DNA from 3 places in the Streptomyces sp. NPDC051173 genome. Region 1 is predicted to be linked to each of the others. Evidence: riboswitches for the same ligand, from Rfam matches in the RefSeq annotation. Region 1 holds a riboswitch; each other region holds the start of a gene.
The links. A riboswitch is a leader RNA that binds a small molecule or an ion and turns the genes downstream of it on or off. The one in region 1 is predicted to bind thiamine pyrophosphate.
Positions count from the first base shown of each region.

Region 2: it holds a riboswitch for thiamine pyrophosphate, as region 1 does, so the genes downstream of both, thiC (phosphomethylpyrimidine synthase ThiC) here and AB0435_RS04895 (thiamine ABC transporter substrate-binding protein) in region 1, are expected to answer to the same signal.
Region 3: it holds a riboswitch for thiamine pyrophosphate, as region 1 does, so the genes downstream of both, thiO (glycine oxidase ThiO) here and AB0435_RS04895 (thiamine ABC transporter substrate-binding protein) in region 1, are expected to answer to the same signal.

Region 1 is NZ_JBFBBD010000005.1:36,924-44,324, reverse strand. It holds gene rpsB (30S ribosomal protein S2) at 1-423, shown strand, start outside; gene tsf (translation elongation factor Ts) at 520-1,356, shown strand; gene pyrH (UMP kinase) at 1,520-2,299, shown strand; gene frr (ribosome recycling factor) at 2,470-3,027, shown strand; gene AB0435_RS04905 (phosphatidate cytidylyltransferase) at 3,027-4,148, shown strand; gene rlmN (23S rRNA (adenine(2503)-C(2))-methyltransferase RlmN) at 4,237-5,343, shown strand; TPP riboswitch at 5,413-5,517, shown strand; gene AB0435_RS04895 (thiamine ABC transporter substrate-binding protein) at 5,513-6,595, shown strand; gene AB0435_RS04890 (iron ABC transporter permease) at 6,685-7,401, shown strand, end outside.
Region 2 is NZ_JBFBBD010000001.1:71,542-78,942, reverse strand. It holds gene AB0435_RS00350 (YibE/F family protein) at 1-1,257, opposite strand, end outside; TPP riboswitch at 1,320-1,459, shown strand; gene thiC (phosphomethylpyrimidine synthase ThiC) at 1,453-3,225, shown strand; gene AB0435_RS00340 (NUDIX hydrolase) at 3,371-3,841, opposite strand; gene AB0435_RS00335 (helix-turn-helix transcriptional regulator) at 3,950-4,153, shown strand; gene AB0435_RS00330 (hypothetical protein) at 4,230-5,108, opposite strand; gene AB0435_RS00325 (metallophosphoesterase) at 5,290-6,387, opposite strand; gene AB0435_RS00320 (LacI family DNA-binding transcriptional regulator) at 6,660-7,401, opposite strand, start outside.
Region 3 is NZ_JBFBBD010000022.1:74,626-82,026, forward strand. It holds gene thiE (thiamine phosphate synthase) at 1-644, opposite strand, end outside; gene AB0435_RS14995 (Rv2175c family DNA-binding protein) at 747-1,115, opposite strand; gene AB0435_RS15000 (FAD-dependent oxidoreductase) at 1,234-2,403, opposite strand; TPP riboswitch at 2,636-2,748, shown strand; gene thiO (glycine oxidase ThiO) at 2,746-3,924, shown strand; gene thiS (sulfur carrier protein ThiS) at 3,921-4,160, shown strand; gene AB0435_RS15015 (thiazole synthase) at 4,170-4,973, shown strand; gene pknB (Stk1 family PASTA domain-containing Ser/Thr kinase) at 5,279-7,234, shown strand; gene AB0435_RS15025 (deoxyribonuclease IV) at 7,237-7,401, shown strand, end outside.

The sequences.
Region 1 (7,401 bases):
GGCATCCGCGAGATGCAGAAGGTGCCCAGCGCCGTCTGGATCGTGGACACCAAGAAGGAGCACATCGCCGTCGGTGAGGCGCGCAAGCTGCGCATCCCGGTCGTCGCGATCCTCGACACCAACTGCGACCCCGACGAGGTCGACTACAAGATCCCGGGCAACGACGACGCGATCCGTTCCGTCACGCTGCTCACCCGCGTGATCGCCGACGCCGTCGCCGAGGGCCTCATCGCCCGCTCCGGTGCCGCCACCGGTGACGCCAAGGCCGACAAGGCCGCCGGCGAGCCGCTCGCCGAGTGGGAGCGCGACCTGCTCGAGGGCGAGAAGAAGGCTGACGAGACCGAGGCTCCGGCCGCTGAGGCTCCGGTCGTCGAGGCTCCGGCCGCCGAGGCCGAGAAGCCGGCCACGGACGAGCAGGCCTGACAACTCAGTCGCGGTAGATGACGGCGGGGGACGGCGCGACCAGCGTCGCCCCCGTCGTGCACCCGTAGTCACAACGACTTCCGAGAGAGATTCACCATGGCGAACTTCACCGCCGCTGACGTCAAGAAGCTCCGTGAGCTCACCGGCGCCGGCATGATGGACTGCAAGAAGGCGCTGGACGAGGCCGAGGGCAACCTCGAGAAGGCCGTCGAGATCGTCCGCGTCAAGGGCCTGAAGGGCGTGGCCAAGCGCGAGAGCCGCACCACCTCGAACGGTGCCGTCGTCTCCGTCATCGCCGACGACAACACCTCCGGTGTGCTCGTCGAGCTGAAGTGCGAGACCGACTTCGTCGCCAAGGGCGAGAAGTTCAACGCCGTCGCCGACGCGCTGGCTGCCCACGTCGCCAAGTCCGCCCCGGCGGACCTCGAGGCGCTCATGGCGTCCGAGATCGAGGCCGGCAAGACCGTCCAGGCGTTCGTGGACGAGGCCAACGCCACGCTCGGTGAGAAGATCGTCGTCGACCGCTTCGCGCGGTTCGCCGACGGCTTCGTCTCCGCGTACATGCACCGCACCGCCGCGGACCTCCCGCCGCAGGTCGGCGTCCTGGTTGAGCTCGACAAGGACAACGCCGAGGTCGCCAAGGACATCGCGCAGCACATCGCCGCGTTCGCGCCGAAGTTCCTCTCCCGCGAGGACATCCCGGCCGACGTGCTCGAGAACGAGCGCCGTGTCGCCGAGGCCACCGCCCGCGAGGAGGGCAAGCCCGAGGCCGCCCTGCCGAAGATCATCGAGGGTCGCGTCACCGGCTTCGTCAAGGAGAACTCCGTTCTCGAGCAGGCGTTCGCCAAGGACAACAAGAAGACCGTCCAGAAGATTCTGGACGAGGCCGGTGTCACGCTGAAGCGCTTCGCGCGCATCCGCGTCGGCGCCTGAGCCGTCAGCAGGGCAGCGAATGACCTGCGACCCGCTAGGGTCGTACGCAGCCGACCCTCCACCGGTCGGCCGCTGATGTGACGAGGAGGCCATTGCCGTAGAGGGATCTGATAAAGACCCGTCCGGCAATGGCCTTCTTCGTATGTGCACGAGGAGATCTCCAATGAATCAGGGTGCGGACGCCCGGCCGGCAGCCGACGACAAAAGCGACGACCACGGCAAACGCCGTCGGTTTATGCTCAAACTGTCCGGCGAGGCATTCGCCGGCGGCGGGGGCCTCGGTGTCGACCCCGATGTCGTGCACGCCATCGCTCGTGAGATCGCGGCAGTCGTCCGCGAGGGTTACGAGATCGCCGTCGTCATCGGCGGCGGCAACTTCTTCCGCGGCGCCGAGCTCCAGCAGCGCGGCATGGACCGTGCCCGCTCGGACTACATGGGCATGCTCGGCACCGTGATGAACTCGCTCGCCCTCCAGGACTTCCTGGTCAAGGAAGGCGTCGAGACGCGGGTGCAGACCGGCATCACCATGGGCCAGGTCGCCGAGCCGTTCATCCCGCTGCGCGCGGTGCGCCACCTGGAGAAGGGCCGCGTCGTCATCTTCGGCGCCGGTATGGGCATGCCCTACTTCTCCACCGACACCACCGCCGCCCAGCGCGCCCTGGAGATCCACGCCGAGGCGATCCTCATGGGCAAGAACGGCGTCGACGGGGTCTACGACTCCGACCCGAAGAAGAACCCCGACGCGGTGAAGTTCGACGCTCTCGAGTACAGCGAGGTGCTCTCGCGCGGCCTCAAGGTCGCCGACGCCACCGCCATCTCCCTGTGCATGGACAACCAGGTGCCGATCCTGGTCTTCGAGCTGCTCGCCGAGGGCAACATCGCGCGTGCGGTCAAGGGTGAGAAGATCGGCACGCTCGTGAGCGACCAGAGCACGCGGGCCTGACGGCCCGGACGACCGCCGTCCTGAGCGATCACGCCGCACAGGAACGGCAACACCGTGCCGTGGGAAGACCCCGGCACGGGGATGGACAACTGCCTGCCGGTCGGACACCGTGCAGGAGAAGACGCGCGCAGGGGCGAGGCTCTGCTTACTGATAACACCAGGAGCAAGTGGTGATCGAAGAGATCCTCCTCGAGGCCGAGGAGAAGATGGAGAAGGCCGTTGTGGTCGCCAAGGAGGACTTCGCGGCGATTCGCACCGGGCGTGCGCACCCCGCGATGTTCAACAAGATCGTGGCGGACTACTACGGCGCGCTGACGCCGATCAACCAGCTGGCGTCCTTCTCGGTGCCGGAACCGCGCATGGCCGTGGTGACGCCCTTCGACAAGAGCGCACTGCGCAATATTGAGCAGGCCATTCGCGACTCGGACCTCGGTGTCAACCCGAGCAACGACGGCAACATCATCCGGGTGACGTTCCCGGAGCTGACCGAGCAGCGCCGCAGGGAGTACGTCAAGGTCGCCAAGACCAAGGCCGAGGACGCCAAGGTCTCGATCCGCTCCATCCGCCGCAAGGCCAAGGACACCCTGGACAAGCTCGTCAAGGACAAGGAGTCCGGCGAGGACGAGGTGCGCCGCGCGGAGAAGGAGCTCGACGACACCACCGCGAAGTACGTCGCGCAGGTGGACGAGCTGCTCAAGCACAAGGAAGCCGAGCTCCTCGAGGTCTGATGAACGACACATCCTGGGGGGCCCCGTCGAGCGCCGGGTACTGGGGGTCCACCGACCGCGGACCCTCCCCCTCGCTCGGAGGGGACGTGCGCCCGGGCCCGGCGGGTCCTGTGCATGAGGCGGGCGCCGCGGCGCAGACTCGGCCCATGCCCATCGTGCCCTCCTCAGGCGGAGACCAGGACGACCGTGACGAGGGGGCCGCCCACCTGCGCGGCCCTCTGTTCCGTGATGAACAGGAGCCCGACATCCGGCCCCAGGATTCTGCCCCGGAGCCTGCAGTCCCCCAGGCGCCCAAGGCCGGGAAGAAGAGCGCCGGCCGCGATCTCCGGGCCGCGATAGGGGTGGGACTGGGCCTCGGCGCGGTCATTCTCGCCTCCCTGTTCATCTACAAGCCCGTCTTCCTCGGTGTGATCGTCGTCGCCGTCGTCGTCGGGCTGTGGGAGCTGACCTCCCGCCTCGCCGAGCGGAAGGCCGTCAAGGCCCCGCTGGTGCCGCTCGCGCTCGGCGGTGCCGCCATGGTCATCGCCGGCTACGCGAGCGGTGCCGAGGGCGCGTGGGTGGCCATGGCCTTCACCGCGCTCGCCGTGCTCGTGTGGCGGATGCCCGAGCCGCCGGACGGCTATCTCAGGGATGTCACGGCGGGCATCTTCGCGGCGTTCTACGTGCCCTTCCTGGCCACCTTCGTGGCCCTGATGCTGGCCGCGGGCGACGGCGCGTGGCGGGTGCTCACCTTCCTGATCCTGACGGTCGTCAGCGACACCGGTGCGTACGCGGTGGGCTGGAAGTTCGGCAAGCGCAAGCTGGCGCCGCGCATCAGCCCAGGCAAGACGCGTGAGGGCCTGCTGGGGGCCGTCCTGTTCGCCATGGTGGCGGGCGCGCTGTGCATGCGCTTCCTGATCGACGACGGGAAGTGGTGGCAGGGCCTGCTGCTCGGCCTCGCCGTCGCGGTCAGCGCCACGCTGGGCGACCTCGGTGAGTCCATGATCAAGCGTGACCTGGGCATCAAGGACATGGGTGCCCTGCTGCCCGGCCACGGCGGGATCATGGACCGGCTGGACTCCCTGCTGCCCACCGCCCCGGTGGTGTGGCTGCTGATGGTGGTCTTCGTCGGCAGCGCATAGGGCTCCGGCCTGCGCTTTCCTCGGTGAGGGGCTCGTTGTCCACAGGACGGCGGGCCCCTCTCCGCACGTCTGCGACACTGGTAGGACCATGCCTGCACCTGGAGAACTCACTTTCGTCGCGCCGCGCGGGGCCAAGCAGCCCCCGCGGCACCTTGCCGACCTCTCGCCCGCCGAGCGCCGCGAGGCGGTTGCCGCGATCGGCGAGAAGCCGTTCCGCGCGAAGCAGCTGTCGCAGCACTACTTCGCCCGGTACGCGCACGACCCCGCGGCATGGACCGACATCCCCGCCGCCTCCCGCGAGAAGCTCGCGGCCGAGCTGCTGCCCGAGCTGATGAGTGTCGTCCGGCACATCTCGTGCGACGACGACACCACCCGCAAGACCCTCTGGCGGCTGCACGACGGCAAGCTGGTGGAGTCGGTGCTGATGCGCTACCCCGACCGGGTCACCATGTGCATCAGCTCCCAGGCCGGCTGCGGGATGAACTGCCCGTTCTGTGCCACGGGCCAGGCCGGGCTCGACCGCAATCTGTCGGCCGCCGAGATCGTGCACCAGATCGTGGACGGCATGCGCGCGCTGCGCGACGGCGAGGTGCCCGGCGGGCCCGCGCGCCTGTCCAACATCGTCTTCATGGGCATGGGCGAGCCGCTCGCCAACTACAAGCGGGTCGTCGGCGCCATCCGCCGGCTCACCGACCCTGAGCCCGACGGCCTCGGCATCTCCCAGCGCGGCATCACCGTCTCCACCGTCGGCCTGGTCCCCGCGATGCACCGCTTCGCCGACGAGGGCTTCAAGTGCCGCCTCGCGGTCTCGCTGCACGCGCCCGACGACGAGCTGCGCGACACCCTGGTGCCGGTCAACACCCGCTGGAAGGTCCGCGAGGTCCTCGACGCCGCCTGGGAGTACGCGGAGAAGTCGGGCCGCCGCATCTCCATCGAGTACGCCCTGATCCGTGACATCAACGACCAGGCGTGGCGCGGTGACCTGCTCGGCCGGCTCCTCAAGGGCAAGCGCGTGCACGTCAACCTCATCCCGCTCAACCCCACCCCGGGCTCGAAGTGGACGGCCTCCCGGCCGGAGGACGAGCGGGCGTTCGTCCAGGCGATCGCCGCGCACGGCGTGCCGGTGACCGTCCGCGACACCCGTGGCCAGGAGATCGACGGCGCGTGCGGACAGCTGGCGGCGGCCGAGCGCTGAGCGTGGCCCCGGTGCGGCACTGATACGGTGCCTTCGCGCATCCGAGCGCACAGACGAACGCACAAATGAACAATCCGACAGGGGAGCGCGAGAGCGCTGAGAGTGCGGCACGGGCCGCAGACCCTCGGACCTGATCCGGGTCATACCGGCGTAGGGAGTCAGACGCACCATGAACACCAACCTCCGGCGTGCCCTCGGCGCGGCGGCCGCCGTCGCGCTCGGCCTGCCCGCCCTGGCCGCCTGCGGCTCGGGCGGCTCCGACAAGGCCGACGGCAAGACCGTCACCCTGGTCTCGCACGACTCGTTCCAGATCTCGGACAGCGTGCTCAAGGACTTCGAGAAGCAGAGCGGCTACACCGTCAAGACGGTCAAGAGCGGTGACGCCGGAGCGGCCGTCAACCAGGCGATCCTCTCCGCCAGGCACCCCCAGGGCGACGTCTTCTTCGGCGTCGACAACACCCTCCTGTCGCGTGCCCTGGACAAGGACCTCTTCACGCCGTACGAGGCCAAGGGCCTGGACCGCGTCCCCAAGGACCTCCAGCTCGACGCCGCGCAGCACCGCGTCACCCCGATCGACACCGGCGACATCTGCGTCAACTACGACCGCGCGTATTTCGCCGACCACAAGCTGGCCCCGCCGCAGTCCTTCGACGACCTGGTCAAGCCGGAGTACAAGAACCTCCTGGTGACGGAGAACTCCGCGACGTCCTCGCCCGGCCTGGCCTTCCAGCTCGGCAGCATCGCGAAGTACGGCGACGCCGGCTGGCAGGACTACTGGAAGAAGCTCAAGGCCAACGGCGTCGAGGTGGTCGACGGCTGGGAGCAGGCGTACAACCAGCGCTTCTCCGGATCCGCCGCGGGCCGCAAGGCCAAGGGCGACAAGCCGCTGGTCGTCTCCTACGCCTCCAGCCCGCCCGCCGAGGTGATGGACGTGAAGCCGGAGCCGAAGGAGGCCCCGACCGGCGTCGCGACCGGCACGTGCTTCCGCCAGATCGAGTTCGCCGGACTGCTGTCCGGCGCGAAGAACACCGAGGGCGGCAAGGCGCTGATCGACTTCCTGCTGGGCAAGAAGTTCCAGGAGGACATGCCGCTGACCATGTTCGTCAAGCCCGCCGCCCAGGACGCCGCGCTGCCGGAGCTGTTCACCAAGTACGGCGCGAAGGTCACCGACCCCGCGACGCTCGCCCCCGAGAAGATCGCCAAGAACCGCGAGCAGTGGGTCAAGGCATGGTCCTCGATCGTCCTGAAGTAGCCGTCACGGAGAAGCCGCCCCAGGGCCCGCTGGCCGCCTCCGGGCGGTCCCGGCGGTCCTTCCGGCCGACGGCGGTGCGGCTCGGCCTGATGGCCGTGCCGCTCGCCTTCTTCGGGGTCTTCTTCGCCTACCCCGTCGCCGCGATCGTCTCCCGCGGGCTCAAGGACGGCGGGCACTGGCAGTTCGGCCGCATCGGCGAGGTCGTCACCGACCCCGCCATCGGCCACGTCCTGTGGTTCACCACCTGGCAGGCCCTCGCCTCCACCGCGCTGACCCTCGCCCTCGCGCTCCCCGGCGCGTATGTCTTCGCGCGTTTCGACTTCCCCGGCAAACAGCTGCTGCGGGCCGTGGTCACCGTGCCCTTCGTCCTGCCGACCGTCGTCGTCGGCTCGGCGTTCCTGGCGCTGCTCGGGCGCGGCGGGCTTCTGGACGAGCTGTGGGGCGTGCGCCTGGACACCACGGTGTGGGCGATCCTCCTCGCCCACGTCTTCTTCAACTACGCCGTGGTCGTACGGACCGTCGGCGGCCTCTGGGCGCAGCTCGACCCGCGCCAGGAGGAAGCGGCGCGGGTGCTGGGAGCCGGCCGGTTCACCGCCTGGCGGCGGGTGACGCTGCCCGCCCTGACGCCCGCCGTGGCCGCCGCGGCGCTGATGGTCTTCCTCTTCACCTTCACCTCCTTCGGCGTCGTGCAGATCCTGGGCGGCCCGCGCTACTCCACGCTGGAAGTGGAGATCTATCAGCAGACCGCGCAGCTGCTGGACCTGCCGACCGCGGCCGTGCTCACCCTCGTGCAGTTCGTCGCGGTG
Region 2 (7,401 bases), on a different contig from region 1:
CGCCGCCAGCGCGGTCGTCACCGGCACCGAGGCCACCAACCCGATGCTGCCGACCAGCGTGCGCACGATCTCCTCCGCGACGATCTCGCTCGTCGCGACCCGCCCGATCCCGCTGTCCGCGATCGAGAACAGCAGCATCAGCGGCAGGGACGCGCCCGCGTACGCCATCACCAGCGTATTGACCACCGACGCGATGTGGTCCCGTCCGATGCGCATCCCCGAGCCGTAGAGCTTGCGCCAACTCGCGCTCGGATCAGCCTCCTTCAGCTCCCACACCGCCGACGTCTGCGTCACCGTGACGTCGTCGAGCACACCCAGGGAGCCGATGATGATCCCGGCGAGCAGCAGGCCGCGGATCTCGATCTCCGGATAGAGGCCGTGCACCAGGCCGGTCTGGTCGTCGGTGTCGCCCGTCAGGTGCGCCCACTGCGTGAACAGCGCGCCGAGCAGCCCGATGAGCATCAGGGACGTGAGCGTGCCGACGACCGCCACGGACGTCCGCGCGTTGAGGCCGTGACACATGTACAGCGCGATCAGCATGATCGCGCTGCCGCCGACCACGGCCACCAGCAGCGGGTCGGAACCGTGCAGGATCGCCGGGAGGATGAACATCGTCAGCACGCCGAAGCTGACCACCAGCGCGACCAGCGCGAAGACCCCGCGCAGCCGGCCGACCACCACGACGGCCAGCGCGAACAGTCCGGCGAGCAGCGCCATGGGCAGCGTCCGGTCCACGTCGGTGACCGCGTACTGGAGGTTCTCGGGTGCCTTCGGCGCGTACGCCAGGAGGACCTCCTGGCCCACCGTGTAGTGGCGCGAGGCGCTCGGCTGCACGAGCTCGGTGAAGGTGCGGCCCTTGTCCGGGCCCGAGGTGACCTCGATCTCCGACTTCTCGCACGGCCCCTGCGCCGCCGGCGGGCCGCCGCCCGGCTGCGGGGACTGCTGCTGCGGCGTGGCACCCGCCTTGGCGCAGTCGATCTCCTCGATCTTCACCACCCGCCCCGACCGCGTCTGCTGGTCGAGGCCGAGGCCGGAGTGCTTGTGGGGAGGCGCGCCGCCCGGCCACATCACGATCAGCCCCGCGAGCACCGCGACGGCGAAGGGGATGAGCACGGCCGCGATCACCTTGCGCAGGTGCGCGGAGACGGGCGTGGGCGGTCCGTGGCTGTGCGAGTGGCCGTGGGAGTGCCCATGGGCATGCCCGTGGGATCTCGGGCGGGGGACGTCGGCGGGGGCTTGCGGTTCCGTGGGGGTCACGCCCCGCATCATCGCAACCCCCTCTGGTCCTCCGGACGGGGGAAGCGCTAGCGTGGTGGCACCTTTGCAATCGCGGGAGCTCGGAGCACCGGGCTGAGAGGGCGCTGACCTCCGTACGGCTGGCACGTACGGGAATCGCTGCGTCGACCGCCGAACCTGTTACCGGGTAATGCCGGCGTAGGGAGTTCTGGTCTCATGACCTCGCAGGATGCACGCACGTCCGAAACCGGTCCCATCGGCTGGCACAAGGACTACGTGACCGGCTCGCGGCCGGACCTCAGGGTTCCGGTGCGGCGGGTGCATCTCACCAACGGGCAGGACGTACGGCTGTACGACACCTCCGGCCCGTACACCGACCCGGCCGTCGAGACGGACGTCCGCCGTGGCCTCCTGCCGCTGCGGGAGAGCTGGATCATCGGCCGCGGCGACACCGAGGAGTACGCGGGGCGCCCGATGCGCCCCGAGGACGACGGCCTCAAGCACACCTCTCCGCGCGGGGGGCTGAAGAACCTCGACGCGGTCTTCCCCGGCCGCCCGCGCCAGCCCCGCCGGGGCCGGTCCGGCGCCGCGGTGACCCAGCTCGCGTACGCCCGGCGGGGTGAGATCACCGAGGAGATGGAGTACGTGGCCCTCCGGGAGAACGTCTCCCCGGAGACCGTCCGCGAGGAGATCGCGGCCGGCCGGGCCGTGCTCCCCGCCAATGTGAACCACCCGGAGATCGAGCCGATGATCATCGGCAAGAAGTTCCTGGTCAAGGTGAACGCCAACATCGGCAATTCCGCCGTCACCTCCTCGATCGAGGAGGAGGTCGAGAAGATGACCTGGGCGACCCGCTGGGGCGCCGACACGGTCATGGACCTCTCGACCGGCCGCAACATCCACACCACCCGCGAGTGGGTGCTGCGCAACTCCCCCGTGCCGATCGGCACCGTGCCGCTCTACCAGGCCCTGGAGAAGGTCGACGGCAAGGCCGAGGAGCTCACCTGGGAGATCTACAAGGACACGGTCATCGAGCAGGCCGAGCAGGGCGTGGACTACATGACCGTCCACGCGGGCGTGCTGCTGCGCTACGTCCCGCTGACGGCGCGCCGCAAGACCGGCATCGTCTCGCGCGGCGGCTCGATCATGGCCGCCTGGTGCCTGGCGCACCACAAGGAGTCGTTCCTCTACGAGAACTTCGAGGAGCTCTGCGAGATCCTCGCCTCGTACGACGTGACGTACTCCCTCGGCGACGGCCTGCGCCCCGGTTCCATCGCGGACGCCAACGACGAGGCGCAGTTCGCCGAGCTGAGGACGCTGGGCGAGCTCAACACGATCGCCAAGCGGCACAACGTGCAGACGATGATCGAGGGCCCGGGCCATGTCCCGATGCACAAGATCAAGGAGAACATCGACCTCCAGCAGGAGATCTGCGAGGAGGCGCCGTTCTACACGCTCGGCCCGCTGACGACCGACGTCGCGCCCGCGTACGACCACATCACCTCGGGCATCGGCGCGGCGATGATCGCCTGGTGGGGTACGGCGATGCTCTGCTACGTCACGCCCAAGGAGCACCTGGGCCTGCCGGACCGCGATGACGTCAAGACCGGTGTGATCACGTACAAGATCGCGGCCCACGCGGCGGACCTCGCCAAGGGGCACCCGGGCGCGCAGGAGTGGGACGACGCGCTGTCCGACGCCCGCTTCGAGTTCCGCTGGGAGGACCAGTTCAACCTGGCGCTCGACCCGGACACGGCACGCGCCTTCCACGACGAGACGCTGCCGGCGGAGCCCGCGAAGACGGCGCACTTCTGCTCGATGTGCGGGCCCAAGTTCTGCTCCATGAAAATTAGCAGAAGCATCACAGAGCAGTTCGCTCCTGACCTGGCAGGTCCGGCCAGTGACAAGGAGATCGAGGCGGGGATGCTGGAGAAGTCCAAGGAGTTCGCGGCGGCGGGGAACCGGGTCTACCTGCCGTTGGCGGAGTAGGTTCGACAACCTGGCGGAGGGGGCTCCGTCGTTGGGCCCCCTCCGTAGATGCGATCTTCCTGGCTTGTGCTGATCACGCCCAAGTGGGCGTGCGCTGACCTCGGGTGCGCTTGCGTTGTCGGCTGTGCTGCCGTCCCGCTGTCCGCTACGCGGGAACGCCGTGTTCGAGGTACTGAGTTTGGGCCTGTCCGCGGGCCTTGATCGCCTGCTTCACGCGACGTGCCAGCCTCGGGATCAAGAGCTCGTCGAGGGCGTCCACAGGGTGGTACTCGGCACCCAGTAGCTCGGCCAGGTCAAGCCTGATCGCGTCGTGCTCGTCCTGCTGGAGTTGCCCGCCGTCGAAGATGTAGAGGATCTTGTCGCCCTCGTTCTCGCTGGGCGCCCAGTCCACCACGAGCAGGGAGCCGATGGGCGGCGTGATGCCCAGCTCCTCCAGGACCTCGCGCCTGCACGCCGCAAGCGGAGACTCGCCCGTCTCGATGTAGCCGCCGGGGATCTCCCACTTGGGCTTGTACGAGGGACGGACCAGCAGCACGTGCCCTTGGTCGTTGAAGAACAATGCCCCTGCTGCCATGCGAGGGCGGGCCATGCGCTGTTCCTGCTCGGTCTCCGTCATGTGGCGAGCCTACTGAGTCAACTTCCTGGCCCTGTGGCTACTCCGTTCTCTCCCCTGGCGTCGCGCAGCGTGTGAGACTCGACCTGGCGTAGTAACGGGAGGGCGACGATGCGCGGCATGACCGATCACCGGGCGTTCGGCGAGCGCGTGAAGTTTTACCGGGAGCGGCGGGGGCTGCACCAGTGGCAGCTCGCGGAGCTGCTGAACCGGTCCGAGGACTGGGTCTACCGCGTCGAAGCCGGCCGCATCCCGGTGAACAACGTCAAGATGCTCATGGATTTAGCCGACGCGCTGCTTCCCGCGGAGCGCTGAGGCGTTCAGCCGCACGGTCCGAGAGGCCCCGGCCGGTGCCGGGGCCTCTCGCGTGTGCCGTGCGGCGGTCCGGCGGTCACCCCGGACGGTTGTCCGGGCCGCCGTAGTCCGGGCTGGTGAAGTCGGGGCTGGTGTAGCGCGGGCGGACGTGCGGGGAGGCCTCGCTGTCGGGGCTGGTGAAGCCCGGGCGCGAGTACCCCAGGGTGGGGGTCCGGCTGTGGCCCTCGTGCTGCCTCGGGACGTACGAAGGCGGCGTGTTGACCGGGGCGTTGGCCAGGGCTTCGCGGAGGAAGGGCAGTATGCCGCGGTGGAGCAGCGCCTGCCGCCATGCCTCACCGGCCCGGTCGGCCTCGTCGCTCAGCCCGGCGCCCCGGGCGTCCGTCCCCTCGCCGACGCCGTTGCGCAGGGCGGTCACCACCATGCCGATCATGGCGACGAACGCACCGGCGGCGGTGAGCCCGGCGAACCACCAGCCGATGGTGATCATCGGCTCGCCGACGGAGGGGTTGGAGCCGACCGTCCGCAGGACGTAGCCGACGAGGAGGAAGATCAGCGCGGCTATCCCGGCGAGCACCGGGGCCAGCACGGCGACGACCGCACCGGCGCCCGCGCCGGAGGACTCCACGATCTCGCTGTCCGCGAGGCCGAAACCATCGGGGGCGCTTTCATCGCCGTGCGCGCCCCCGGCGCTCACATTTTGGGGGTGCACGCTCGCGGAGAGCGCGCGCAGAGCGTCGCGCGCCCTTACGTAGTTCTGGTATTCGGTGGTCGCGCACGCCGAGATGGCGGTCATGGCATTGAGCGCCATGGTGCGCAACTGCTCGGCATTGAGCCGCTGTCCTATCGCGGCGGCCAGTTCCGGGTCATGGTCGGCGGTACGCAACGCCTGGTCGAGAACCCGCTCGAATTCCGGGCGGTCCTCGGCCAGCAGGTGCGGAGCGCTGTTCATGTGCATCCCCCGATGCTCCGTAGGGCCTTCTTGCCGGCTTGCACCGGGCAGTGGGCGGAAACGGAGGAGAGCCTGCTACGGATAAGCCGATGGTAGAGCGGTACCGGCGCACGGTGACAGTGTGTTTCGTGAATTGCCCCGGGCCGGTGGAACTCCCTACCTGCCCGTGGACCTACCCCCTGAACCCTCATCCACCCAGGGGAAGTTGCACCACCAGCAGTTTTCCGGCCATCGTGACCCCTCCGTCCATCGCCAGCGCGAGTCCGTCCGCGTAGAGATGCGGACCGTCGACGGCGGGCGAGCCGCCCTCCTCGCCGTCCGCGTCCTCCGCGCCGACCTCGCCCAGAAGATACGGAATCGGACTGTGGCCGTGCACCAGACGGCGGCCGCCGTAGGTGTCCAGCAGCTCCCGTACGGCCATCGGGTCGTCGCGGAAGGCGAACCGCTTGGTGAACTTCCGGAAGAGGTCCCAGCACTCGTCGGCGTCGTTGCGCTGGAGCGCCTCGGTGACGGCGTCGTTGACGGCCTCGATGGAGTCGCCGTAGTCGAGGTAGGCGGTGGTGTCGGAGTGCACCAGCAGGTGTCCGTCCTCCTCCGCCATGGCGTCGAGCCGCGACATCCACTGGAGGTGGTGGTCCTCCAGGCGCTCCATGTCGGTGCGCTGGCCGCCGTTGAGGAGCCACGCCGCCTGGAAGGAGGCTGTTCCCGCACCGGAGTTGACCGGCGTGTCGGAGAACCGCTTGGCGCCGATGATCAGTAGCTCGTGGTTGCCCATGAGGGCCTTGCAGTAGCCGCCGGCGGCCGCGGCCTCCGCGGACAGCCGCATCACCAGGTCGATCACGCCGACGCCGTCCGGGCCGCGGTCGGTGAAGTCGCCGAGGAACCACAGGCGCGCGTTGCCCGCGCACCAGCTGCCGTTCGCGTCGATGAGGCCCTGCGCCTCCAGCGCGGCGTGCAGCTGGTCGAGATAGCCGTGGACGTCGCCCACGACGAAGAGCGGGCCGAGGCCGGGCCGCGGGGCCGCGTGCTGCTCGGGGAGGGGCGTCAGGGCGACGGTCGGCACGTCGTCGGGGACGGCCTGGCCGATCACGGGCAGGTCGCGCTCGGTGGGGGTGTAGCCCTCCGGCGCGGCCGGCGGCGGCTGCACGGGCGGGGCCGCGTGGTCGTACGGCGGCATGGGGGCATGCGGAGGGGGCGCGGCATACCCGGGGAAGGGCGGCATCGCCGCCGTGGTCCGTGCCGCGGGTCCCTGACCGGCCCCCTGAGTCATCGACCCCTCCACCATCGCGCCGCCGTGCACCTTGTGGACCTTGCCTGGTCGACGGCGGTCCGTGGTGTCGTGCGCCCATCATAGGAATGACCGTCGCGCCTTGTGACGCACCAGGGGCCGTCAATCGGGGCGGGAGGGTGCGCGCGCCGGTCATTTCTCCCCAATTGAGTCATTCGCCCCCGGGTCTCCGCGCCCCGTGCGCCCTCCTCACGGCTTTGGCAAAGGTGTGGCGGCCCGGAAACGGCGCGTTGACCCCGAGGGGCCCACGCGGCGTCCCGCAGCGTTCCTTAATCCGAGGCGGGGCCGCGTGGCGGGCTGACCGTGGTGCGCGGCCGGCGGCGCTGGGAGGACGTCCGGACGATCAGTTCGGTCGGTATCACCTGCTCGACCGGTTGCCCGCTGCCGAGCCCCTCGATGGCGTCGATGAGGAGCTGGACGACCGCGGTGCCGATGCGCCGGGGCTTGAGGGACAGCGTGGTGACGGGCGGCTCGGTGGCGGCGTAGACGGTGGACTCGCTGCAGCAGACCAGCAGGAGGTCGTCCGGGACGCGCAGGCCGTAGCGGCGGGCGGCGGCGAGCAGGTCCGTGCCGTTGGGGTCGAACAGGCCGTAGACGGCGTCCGGCCGGTCGGGCCGGGCGAGCAGCCGGTCGGCCGCCACGGCACCGGCGCAGGGGTCGTGTGCGGGGTACTTCTCGTAGACCGGGTCCTGGCCCACCCGTTCGCACCAGTGGAGGTAGGCATGGGTGGACAGCCGGGTGTACGTGTCGGTGGTGGTGCCCGTCAGCAGGCCGATCCGGCGGGCGCCGGCCGCCGCGAGGTGGTCGAGGATGCCGAGGACGGCTGCCTCGTGGTCGTTGTCGACCCACGCGGTGACCGGGAGGGAGCCCGCGGGCCGGCCGTCGGAGACCACCGGGATGCCCTGGCGGACCAGTTCGGAGACGACCGGGTCGTGGTCGGAGGGGTCGACGACGACGGTGCCGTCGAGGGCGACGTTGGACCACACGTCGTGGCGCGAGGTGGCGGGGAGG
Region 3 (7,401 bases), on a different contig from region 1:
TACGCGCGGACGCGCTTCGCGAGCCGGGCCGCGGCCTCGGCGGGGTCGTCGGCCTCGGTGATCGCGCGGACGACGACGACCCGGCGGGCGCCCGCCTCCAGCGCCTCGTCCAGATTGGCCGCGTCGATGCCGCCGATGGCGAACCAGGGCCGCGCGGGCTTCAGCGCGGCGGCGTAGCGCACCAGGGACAGGCCCGGGGCGTGCCGGCCCGGCTTGGTCGGGGTGGGCCAGCAGGGGCCGGTGCAGAAGTAGTCCACACCCGGCTCGGCGACGGCGGCGTCCACCTCCGCCTCGGCGTGGGTCGAGCGCCCGATCAGCACCTCGTCGCCGAGGATCGCGCGGGCGGCGGGCACGGGGAGGTCGCCCTGGCCCAGGTGCAGCACCTGGGAGCCGATGGCATGGGCGACGTCCGCGCGGTCGTTGACCGCGAGGAGCTTGCCGTGGCGGCGGGCCGCGTCGGCGAAGACGGCGAGGTGCTCCAGCTCCTCCCCCGCCTCCATGCCCTTGTCGCGCAGCTGCACGACGTCCACCCCGGCGGCGAGGACCGCGTCCAGGAATTCCGGCAGGTCGCCCTGGCGCCTGCGGGCGTCGGTGCACAGATACAGCCGGGCGTCGGCGAGCCGCTCGCGCGCGGTGACGGACATCGGGTGGGTCCCCCCGGGTCGGCGGTGTGCGGGCGGGGGCACGGGGCCCCCGCCCGCACACCGGACGGTTCTCTCTCGGCGTCTACAGCGCCTGCGGACGGGTCAGACGGCGAGCGCCTGGGCGCGGCGCTTCACCTCCGTGCCACGATTCTCGCGCAGGGCCTGCGCCGGGGTGCCGGGCAGGGTCGGGTCCGGAGTGAAGAGCCACTCCAGCATTTCCTCGTCGCTGAAGCCGTCGTCCTTCAGCAGCGTCAAGGTGCCGGCGAGGCCCTTGATCACCTTGCCGTCGCCGCCGATGAACTCGGCGGGCACCTGGAGCACTCGGTTCTCGCCACGGCGCACCGCGATCAGCTGGCCCTCCTTGACCAGCTGCCGGACACGCGTCACCTCGACATCGAGCATTTCCGCGATGTCGGGGAGGTTGAGCCAGGCGGGGACGAGAGCATCGATCTTTGCGTCAATCTCGGTCACGGGACAAGCCTGCCATCTGGGACTGACAGTCGGTAGCCAGGTTGACCCGACCTTGTCGGCGGCGCGTCGTGCGGACCCCCGCGGGCGGGCCCGCCGGGGCCCGCGCCGTCAGGGGTCCTCACACCTCCGCCGCCTTCAGCTGGACCGAGGCGTCCGCCGCCCGTTCCCGGTCGATGACCGCGCCGCGCTCGATGAGCTTGCGGCCCTGGGCCAGGTCGCGCGGGCGGCCGACGGCCAGGAGGGCGACGAGGACCTCGCCGCGCACCCAGCACACCGTCCAGGCGGCGCCCGTCGGGTCGCCGCGCCAGATGAGCTCGTCGCCCTCGACGTGGTGGCCCGCGTACTGCACGAACCTCCCGAACTGCTCGGACCAGAAATACGGCACCGGGTCGTAGACCGGCCCCTCGGCCGTGCCGTGCACGATGTTCCCGGCGACCGTGCGCGGGCCCTGGAGGGCGTTGTCCCAGTGGTGGACCAGGAGCCGCTCGCCGTAGCGGGCGGACGGGAAGGACGCGCAGTCGCCGACCGCGTAGACACCGGGCACGGAGGTGCGCAGCCGGTCGTCGGTGAGCACCGAGCGGTCGGCGGCCAGCTCGACGCCCGAGCCCTCCAGCCACTCCGTCGCCGGGCGGGCGCCGATGCCGACGAGCACGGCGTCCGCGGGCAGCCGGGTGCCGTCGGCCAGCACCACGGCGCCGGGCTCCACGGCGGCCACGCGCGCGCCGGTGAGCAGGCGGGCGCCGCTGTCGGCGTACCAGGCGGCCATGTGGGCGGCGACCTCGGCGGGCAGGGCTCCGGCCAGCGGCCGGTCCGCTGCCTCGACGACGGTCACCCGGCAGCCCGCCTCGCGCGCGGCGGTGGCGAACTCCGCGCCGATCCACCCGGCGCCGACCGCCACCACGTCGCGCTGCCCGGCGAGCACCGGGCGCAGCCGCTCCGCGTCGTCCAGGGTGCGCAGCAGGTGCACGCCCGGCATGCCCGCGCTGCCGGGCAGTTCGACGGGCTGCGCGCCGGTGGCGATGACCAGCACGTCGTACGGGACGGGCCCCTCGGAGGTGTCCAGCAGGTGCTCGTCGGCCCGCAGCCGGGTGACCTCCCGGCCGAGTTCGAGGTCTATGCCGAGGGAGGCGAAGTCCACCTCGAAGGCGGACCCCTCCGCCTTGCCCAGCAGCACGGCCTTGGAGAGCGGCGGCCTGTCGTAGGGCCGGTGGGGCTCGGCGCCCAACAGGGTGATCGTGCCGGTCCAGCCCTGCTCGCGCAGGGCGACGGCGGTCTGCACCCCGGCCATTCCGGCGCCGACGATGACGGCGCGCCGGTCACTGGTGGTCTGCGGTTCGTTCCGGTGCTCGCTCACCCGATCAACTCTAGGGCGGCGGCCGGTCCTGACCGGAGCACCGCGTAGCGAGACCTCTGACACAACGTCATGGTGTTTGGCGCGCCCCGGCGCCGCGCACGCCCCCCTCGGCCGCCTCCGTCCGGCCTTCCGGACGGTTCGCGGCGCGTACTAGGGTGGCCGCTGTACAAGCACTCGCGGGAGCCCGGACGGACCGGGCTGAGAGGGAGGCTGGCCGGCCTCCGACCGTACGAACCTGATCCGGGTCATGCCGGCGAAGGGAGGGGCTGGACGCCCATGCACGCGTCTTCAACAGCGTCACCGGGGACGTACGACGTCCTCGTGGTCGGCGGCGGTGTCATCGGTCTGGTCACGGCGTGGCGTGCCGCGCAGCGTGGCCTGCGCACCGCCGTCGCGGATCCCGCGCCGGGCGGCGGCGCGGCCGGGGTGGCGGCCGGGATGCTGGCCGCGGTGACCGAGCTGCACTACGGCGAGCAGGAGCTGCTCGCGCTCAACCTGGCGTCCGCGCGGCGCTACCCGGACTTCACGGCGGAGCTGGAGGAGGCGAGCGGCCAGGACACCGGCTACCGCGCCTGCGGGACCCTCGCCGTCGCCCTCGACGCCGACGACCGGGCCCACCTGCGGGAGCTGCACGCCCTGCAGCAGCGGTGCGGGCTGGACGCCCAGTGGCTGTCGGGGCGCGAGTGCCGCCGGCTGGAGCCGATGCTCGCACCGGGCGTGCGCGGCGGCGTGCGCGTGGACGGCGACCACCAGACCGACCCCCGGCGGCTCGCCGGGGCCCTGCTGACGGCCTGCGGACGGGCGGGGGTCACCTTCCACCGCACGGAGGCCGTACGGCTGCTGCTCTCCGGCGACCGGGCCACCGGCGCCGAGCTCGCCGACGGCACCCGCCTACGGGCCGGCCGGACCGTGCTCGCGGCGGGCAGCCGCAGCGGTGCCCTCGCGGGCGTGCCCGAGCACGTCCTGCCGCCGGTGCGCCCGGTCAAGGGCCAGGTCCTGCGGCTGCGCGTGCCCGACGCCTACGCGCCCTTCCTGTCGCGGACCGTGCGGGCGGTCGTGCGCGGCGGCCACGTCTATCTGGTGCCGCGCGAGAACGGCGAGCTGGTCGTCGGCGCGACCACCGAGGAGCTCGGCTGGGACACCACCGTCACCGCAGGCGGCGTCTACGAGTTGCTGCGCGACGCCCATGAGCTGGTGCCCGGCATCACCGAGCTGCCCCTGGTGGAGACACGCGCCGGGCTGCGCCCAGGCTCGCCCGACAACGCCCCGCTGCTGGGCCCCACGGCCCTGCCCGGCCTGCTCGTCGCCACCGGCCACTACCGCAACGGCGTGCTCCTCACGCCGCTGACCGGCGACGTGATGGCCGAGGCGCTGACCACCGGACGGCTGTCGGACGAGGCCCGCCCGTTCTCTCCCCTCCGCTTCTCGCACACGCTCCAGGAGCTGCCCGTATGAACCCCATGGACCCCACCGACAGCCCCGAGGCCCACATCGGCATCAGCCTCAACGGCGAGAGCCGCTCGGTGCCCCGGGGCCTGACCCTCGACATCCTGGTGGGCACTCTGACCACCGCGCACAGCGGCGTCGCGGCCGCCCTCAACGAGGCCGTCGTACCGCGCGGCCAGTGGCCCGGCACCACGCTCGGCGAGGGCGACCGCGTCGAGGTCCTCACCGCGGTGCAGGGAGGCTGATCAGTCCTCATGGCAGACGATCTGCTCACCATCGCCGGCACGGCCTTCACGTCCCGCCTGATCATGGGCACGGGCGGCGCGCCCAGCCTGGACGTCCTGGAGCGCGCGCTGCTCGCCTCCGGCACGGAGCTCACCACCGTCGCGATGCGCCGGCTGGCCACGAACGTACGGGGCTCGGTGCTGTCGCTGCTGGCCCGGCACGACATCCGGGTCCTGCCGAACACTGCGGGCTGCTACACCGCCGGGGAGGCCGTGCTCACCGCCCGCCTGGCCCGGGAGGCGCTCGGCACCGACTGGGTCAAGCTCGAAGTGATCGCCGACGAGCGCACGCTGCTGCCCGACCCGGTCGAGCTGCTGGAAGCGGCGGAGATCCTGGTCGACGACGGCTTCACGGTCCTGCCGTACACCAACGACGACCCGGTGCTCGCCCGCCGTCTGGAGGACGTCGGCTGCGCCGCGATCATGCCGCTGGGCTCGCCCATCGGCTCCGGCCTGGGCATCCGCAACCCGCACAACTTCCAGCTGATCACCGAGCGGGCGGGGGTGCCGGTGATCCTGGACGCGGGCGCGGGCACGGCGTCGGACGCGGCGATCGCGATGGAGCTCGGCTGCTCGGCGGTGATGCTCGCCTCGGCGGTCACCCGGGCGCAGGACCCGGCGCTGATGGCGGAGGCGATGCGGCATGCGGTCGAGGGGGGGCGGTTGGCGTACCGGGCGGGGCGCATTCCGCGGCGGCACTTCGCGGAGGCGTCTTCTCCTGCGGAGGGCATGGCGTCCTTCGACCCGGAGCGGCCCGCGTTCGGCGGCGCGTAGACCCTGCCGGGGGCTTTCCCCGACCCGCCCCTTCCCGGCTGCGTCTGATGTGCGGCTCCGCCGCGTGAGGGGGCTACGCCCCAGACCCCGAAGCACGCTTCGCGCGCTGTCCTCAAACGCCGGACGGGCTGATTTTCCGGACCGTGGCTCGTGATCTGCGGGCCGCAAGCTACGGACTACGTCCATACATCCAGCCCGTCCGGCGTTTGAGGACGCTCCCCGCAGGGAGCCCCGCCGAAGGCGGTGGACAACCCGCGGAACAAGGCCGCTAGGGGGCACCCAGGAACGGCTCATAGACTCCTAGCGTGGATACGACGCTAGGAGACCCACTTGTCGGGCACGTGCTGGACGGCCGCTACCGGGTCGAGGCCCGGATCGCCGTCGGTGGCATGGCCACGGTCTACCGCGCCCTGGACACGCGGCTCGACCGGGTGCTCGCCCTGAAGGTGATGCACCCGGGGCTCGCCGCCGACGAGGTCTTCGTGGAACGCTTCATCCGCGAGGCCAAGTCCGTGGCCCGGCTCGACCACCCGAACGTGGTGGGCGTCTTCGACCAGGGCACGGACGGCACGTACGTCTATCTCGCGATGGAGTACGTGGCCGGATGCACCCTGCGTGACGTGCTGCGCGAGCGCGGAGCGCTCCAGCCGCGCGCCGCGCTCGACATCGCGGAGCCGGTGCTCGCGGCGCTCGGTGCGGCCCACCTCGCGGGGCTCGTCCACCGGGACATGAAGCCGGAGAACGTGCTGATCGGGGACGACGGCCGGGTGAAGGTCGCCGACTTCGGGCTCGTACGGGCCGTGGACACCAACTCCACGGCGTCCACCGGCTCGGTCCTGGGCACGGTGTCGTATCTGGCCCCCGAGCAGATGGAACACGGCACGGCCGACACCCGCGTGGACGTCTACGCCAGCGGTGTCGTCCTCTACGAGATGCTCACCGGCGCCAAGCCGCACACCGGCAGCACCCCGGCGCAGATCCTCTACCAGCACCTTCACGAGGACGTGCCGCCGCCGTCGGCGGCCGTCCCGGGGCTGGCCGCGCGGCTGGACGAGCTGGTGGCCCAGGCCACCGCGCGCGACCCGCAGCGGCGCCCGGCCGACGCGGTGGGCCTGCTGGCCCTGGTCCGCGCCACCCGCGAGGCACTGTCCGACGAGCAGCTGGACGCCGTGCCCCCGCTGGCACGGACGCCGGAGCAGAGGGCGGCGAGCGGTTCCGAGGACCGTACGAGCGTGATCCCGCGGCCCGTCGCGGCCCGGCCGCTGCCGGCCGCGGAGGACGAGCAGCTCAACCGCACGACGCGGCTGGAGCAGCCGCCCGCTCCCCCGGCCCCGCCGGCCGCCGCGGCGGCACGGTCCGGCCTGCCCCGGCGCAGGCCCAGCCGCACCCTGCTCGCGGTGCTCGCGGCCGTCCTGCTGGCCTTGGTGGGCACGGGCGTCTGGTACATCAGCTCCGGCCAGTTCACGACCGTCCCGGCCGTCCTGGACATGACCCAGGACAAGGCCGAGCAGTCGCTCCACAAGGCCGGGCTCGGGATGCGGACCAAGCAGGACTTCAGCGACACCGTCGAGCGGGGTCACGTCATCTCGACGGACCCCGGCCCCGGCGGCCGCGTCCGCAACACCGGCAAGGTGACGGTCACCCTGTCGAAGGGCCCGGCGCGGGCCGAGGTGCCCAATGTCGCCGGCATGACCCTCGACGAGGCGAAGCGGAAGATCGAGGGCGCGGGCCTGACGGTCGGCGAGGTCGGCAAGCAGTTCAGCGGCGAGACCCCGCAGGGCTCGGTGCTGGCCACCGACCCCAAGCCGGGGATGGAGCGCAGGCCCGACACGCCGGTCGCGCTGACCGTGAGCAAGGGCGCGGCCCTGAGCGTGCCGAAGGTGCAGGGCATGACCGTCGCGGCGGCCACCTCGGCGCTGGCGGACAAGGGGCTGAAGGTGGAGGTCTCGGACTCCCAGGTCTACTCCGACGTCCCCAAGGGCTCGGTGGCGGCGCAGTCGCCGGGCGACGGTGAGCAGCTGGCCAAGGGCGACACGGTCACGCTCACGGTGTCCAAGGGCAAGGAGATGGTGACGGTCCCGGACGTCACCGGAAAGAGTGAGGCGGACGCCAAGCAGGCCCTCACGTCCGCGGGTTTCAAGGTCAGCGTGGACCGGCCGTTCTTCTTCCCGCGCGACTCGGTCGACAGCCAGTCCGTCAAGGGCGGCGACCAGGCGGCCAAGGGCGACACCATCACCATCCGGATGAAGAGCGGGCTGTAGGGATGACCGAGCCTTCGAGCCTCCTTCCGGCCCCGCGCGTCCGCAACCCCGTCGGCGGGCACATCCCCGTCGCCGGGGGCCTCGCGAAGACCGGGCTGCCGTACGCGCGGACGATGGGCGCCGAGACGGTGCAGGTCTTCGTCGCCAACCCGCGCGGCTGGGCGACG